DNA from 2 places in the Corynebacterium efficiens YS-314 genome. Region 2 is predicted to be linked to the other one. Evidence: predicted binding sites of a transcription regulator. Region 2 holds the regulator's gene; the other holds the start of a gene.
The links. The regulator LexA, encoded in region 2, represses DNA repair genes until DNA is damaged. The targets are predictions, from matches to a motif close to CGAACANNTGTTCG.
Positions count from the first base shown of each region.

Region 1 (2,204 bases), 120 kb from region 2:
CGCTCCGAACTGGGCAGGGCACTGCGCTCGGCACAGGTGGCGCGGGCGGCCCGCAAGAATGACCTGCCGCTGCGTGTGCAGATGGACCCGATCCACATCGGGTAATGCTCTTGTCCAGCCTGGGGACTAGAACGGTGGTTCATCATCCTGGCCTCCTGTCGTCTGGGTCGTCTCTTCGGTGGCTTCCGCTTTCGCAGCCGCCGCCCAGCGCTGACGGTGTTTGGTGCGGTACTGTGAGACCGTCTGCGCCCATCTCGCCCCCGTCGGTGTCAATGGCCCCTCCGGGACGGTCACCGCCCAGGTGCCATCAGCAAGGAGCCAGATGACGATCCCGGTGATCGGGTCCATGAAGTAGGTGATCCGGCCGTTGGTCTTGTCGTTGTGGTGGTGTCGGCACAGGCTGCACAGGTTGTGCACGCAGGTACCACCGCCATCCTCGTGGTTGACGCGGTGATCGCAGTCGCAGTTGATCGCCTTGGCGGTGCATCCCGGGAACCGGCAGGTTCCGTCGCGTCCCTTCACCGCAGCCTTGAGGGCATGACACGGATCATGACCGTTGAGGTGTTTATCCCTGGCTTTGTCCATGTCATGGGTCCGGGTGGCCCGGGCGGTCCATTTCTCCCCGGTGCAGGAATCAAGCCAGCCGATCCCACCGGCCCACACCGGGGCATCGGCGAGATCGGAGGCGGTGTAGAGATGCAGATCCACCGTGACGGTGGCCTTGCCGAGGATGAGGTCCACGAGGGCCTCGGCGGCGGTCTTCCCGGTGGCGTTGGCGTGGTTACGGATGGCGTCGTCGATGAGTGTGGCATCAACCGGGTCGAGGGTGGCCTGGAGATCGGTGGTGCCATCGGGGTTGGGCGAGATGTGGACCTCCTTGGTGCCCGGGGTGGTGTTGGTCGCCCGGGGATCATCGAGCATGTCCCGGATGGCCGCGATCTTGTTGGAGATGGCCCGGGCGGAGGGCAGGACCTGATTGGGTGTGGTCGGGGTGAGGTAGTCGGTGAGATGGTCATCGACTGTGGCCAGGTGGTCGGGGTTGAGACCGAACAGGGCGTTGCAGATGGCAATCAGGCGTTGGGTGTCGAGGTGGAACAGGTCATGCTGGAGGGCATGGAGGCCGGGTAGGTCCCGGAGTTGGTAGAGGGCCAGGATGATCTGGGTGACGCGGTTGCGGGTCAGGCCGGTGGAGATGGACAGTGTGGCCACGGTGTGTTCGAAGTCGGCGTCCTCATCGGGGAGGATCTGTTCCCAGGCCAGGTAGTCCGTCTGGCGGATGGTGGTCATGTGGACGGCCATGGGGTCGGTGGGGTTGTTGACGGTGTAGTAGTACGGTGTCGTGTCGGTGGTGACGGTGGTCATGGTGGTACCCCCTGCGGTGACCATGTTAGATCATTTGTTCTATTCCACCCTAGGTCACGGTCGGGACGCCGAGCCCCTTATTCGAACACTATTCGAACATGATTTCGAAAACTCTCACCTTGCCAGGCAGCCGCACCCTCAACTCCCACCGGGCGGGGTGGGGAAGTGTCCGGTCCGGGCGATAGGATGGTGGAACATCTCCCGGTGATCCCTGCGACAGTGGCCCGGGCGAATCCCGCACCCCACCTCTTATAAGGAGAACCATCTCAACCATGACCGTTCGTGACGTCAGAATCTTCGGCGATCCGGTATTGACCAGCAGGGCAGACGAGGTCGTTGACTTTGACGAGTCCCTGGCCACACTCATCGACGACATGTTCGATACCATGGAGGATGCCGGCGGCGTTGGCCTGGCCGCCAACCAGGTCGGCGTGCTGCGCCGCGTCTTCGTCTTCGACTGCAGTCATGTGGATGGTGGCCTGCGCGGTCATGTGGTCAACCCGGTGTGGGAGCCGATCGGGGAGGAGACCCAGACCGGCAAGGAGGGATGTCTGTCCATCCCGGATGTCTCGGCTGAGACCACCCGGTATGAAACCGTCAAGCTGTCCGGGCAGGACAGGGACGGCAATCCCATCGGTCTGGTGGCCTCCGGCCTGCTGTCGCGCTGCATCCAGCATGAGACCGATCACCTCGACGGGGTGCTCTTCCTCAAGCGCCTCGACCCGGCCGAACGCAAGGCCGCGATGGGTGTCATCCGTGCCTCCGACTGGTTCAACAAGTAAAGGACTCCCACCATGCGTCTAGTGTTCGCAGGCACCCCGGAACCGGCGGTTGTCGCGCTC
Region 1 is NC_004369.1:1,811,269-1,813,472, reverse strand. It holds gene CE_RS08575 (primosomal protein N') at 1-105, shown strand, start outside; gene CE_RS08570 (HNH endonuclease signature motif containing protein) at 127-1,386, opposite strand; gene def (peptide deformylase) at 1,635-2,144, shown strand; gene fmt (methionyl-tRNA formyltransferase) at 2,157-2,204, shown strand, end outside.
Region 1: the regulator LexA is predicted to act here: its motif matches at 1,456-1,469, upstream of CE_RS08570 (HNH endonuclease signature motif containing protein).

Region 2 (2,204 bases):
GAAACTGCATTGCAGCCTTCGCGATGGAGTATTTGGCGGATGAGGCGGACCGGAAGCGGGTGTCCAGGCTGAGCTCCGTGGTCTGGAAGGACTGGGTTGCGACAGCGCCTCCGTGTACGCGGTGGACGATGCCCTCCCTATCCAACACCGCGAGATCCCTGCGGATGGTCTCAGCTGTCACGTCGAACCGCCCCGCCAGCTCAGTGACATTCACCCGACCCTCAACCGCCGTCAATGAGGCGATTTGACGACGTCGTTCCTCTGCGTACATGCCACTCCTTAAAGCAAAAAGACATTTTGAGATATATGCCCGTTATTGTTTTCCATTATCGCACTATCCAACGCCCGAATCCTATGAAAAGTTGTCATGTGGGGCGTGATAAGAAGGGGAAATCTCACTAGATCGGGCAGGAAGAATGTGGAAAATGGTCTAAGAGCACGCCAAATCCACACTAAAACCACTATTGGATTCACGGGGTTGACTTCTTCCATCCACCCCCGAATGTGGTCAGAAAAGCAAAAACCCCGTTCGCACCGAGAGGGATCAGGCGAACAGGGTAGTCCACGGGTGGAGCTAGAGTTTGCGCATCACCGAGACAACCTTGCCCATGATCTCCGCGTTCTCCGCCGGGATCGGGGCGAAGGAATCATTATGGGGCAGCAGCCAGATGCCGGAGGCGTCCTTGTGGAACTCCTTGACTGTTGCCTCCCCCTCGATCATGGCGGCGACGAATTCCCCCTGCTCTGCAACCGGCTGGGAACGTACCACAACCCAGTCACCGTCGAGGATGCCCGCGTCCCGCATGGACTCGCCGACTACCTGCAGCATGTAGAGTTCACCGTCTCCGACGATGTCGGCGGGGAGGGGATAGTACTCCTCGATGTTCTGCTCAGCCAGGATGGGGCTGCCCGCGGCGATCTTGCCCACGACGGGGATGAATGAGGTGCTGCTGGCAAGCTCTGGCTGCGGGGAGGCGCCGGCGGTGGGGCGGGCCTTGGCTTTCGGTCCGGCCTTGGTGCGGTTGTCGGTCTCCGGGAGATGCCGGACGTCAACAGCGCGGGGCTTATTCGGGTCCCTGCGGAGAAAGCCCTTCTTCTCCAGTTCTTTCAGCTGGTAGGCCACGGATGAGGTGGACTGCAGACCTGCCGCATCACCAATTTCGCGGATGCTCGGTGGGTAACCCCGGAGCACGACGGCATCCCGGATAACTTCGAGGATCCTGCGCTGACGGTCGGAGAGGCTGGCGGGATCGGGTTTACCGTTGGGCAGCATCGTCACCGTGCGGCTGCCCCGACTGCCTCGGGCCTTGGGGGTCTTCTCGGTGGCCATGGGGTAGAGGTCCTTCCAGTTGATGGTTATCGGTGTCCGGGTGGTTTCGACCATTGGTCCGATCCCGGGATGCGGCCGGGTCGGTGGGTAGCTGGTGCGAAGCGGGGGACTGTTCGAACCGTTCTTATGGGTTCCGTTGTCTCAACCATACATGTTCGCCTGGGGAAATGGTACGAGTGTTCGACTTTTTCGGCCCGGATGTAGACATCATTCTTTCCAGCTGCTATAAATCGAGAGGAGAATTTAGTCGAACATGTGAACGATAACGGTGTTCGATGGTGGTGGGCCGGGTTTGTAGAATATCTCCAGGCGAAAGGGGCAGGATCATGGCTATTTCCATAACAGCTGGTCAGGGTGGTCGAGGCGGTAAAGGGCGAGGTGGTGTGGTCGTGCCACCCGCTGCGGTATGGGGTGGTGGGCGCGCGCAGATTTTCCAGTCAAATCCAGTGCATGTTCGAACGCTTAGAAATTCGAATAGGAAGGATTATTACGGAAATGAGCACCGTCACCCGGCACGCGGGATCCATTCGAACACCCCGCTGCGCTCCGTGGGGGAGGCACCCCGCGTGGATGTGACCCTCCGGACTGACAATCACCTATCGCGTTCGATTAGTGACAACCTCAAACAGTGGGCGGGTGGGGCCTTCTTCGGGCTGGTGATCGTCGCCGGGATCCTCCTGTCCCAAACCGGGCAGGAGGAAGCCCTGCCCACCTACAGCGAAACCCAGATGGTTGGACTGGACATTGACCCCCATTCCCTGGGTGGTCAGCGATGAGTGTGGGGAACGGGTGGCCCGGTGACCTAGATGAGTAAGTCCTATTAGGACTCTCGCGCGCAGGTCTGTTCAACGAGGGCGGAGAGTGCTTGAGTTTT
Region 2 is NC_004369.1:1,926,593-1,928,796, reverse strand. It holds gene CE_RS09115 (DeoR/GlpR family DNA-binding transcription regulator) at 1-271, opposite strand, end outside; gene lexA (transcriptional repressor LexA) at 575-1,330, opposite strand; gene CE_RS09105 (hypothetical protein) at 1,897-2,106, shown strand.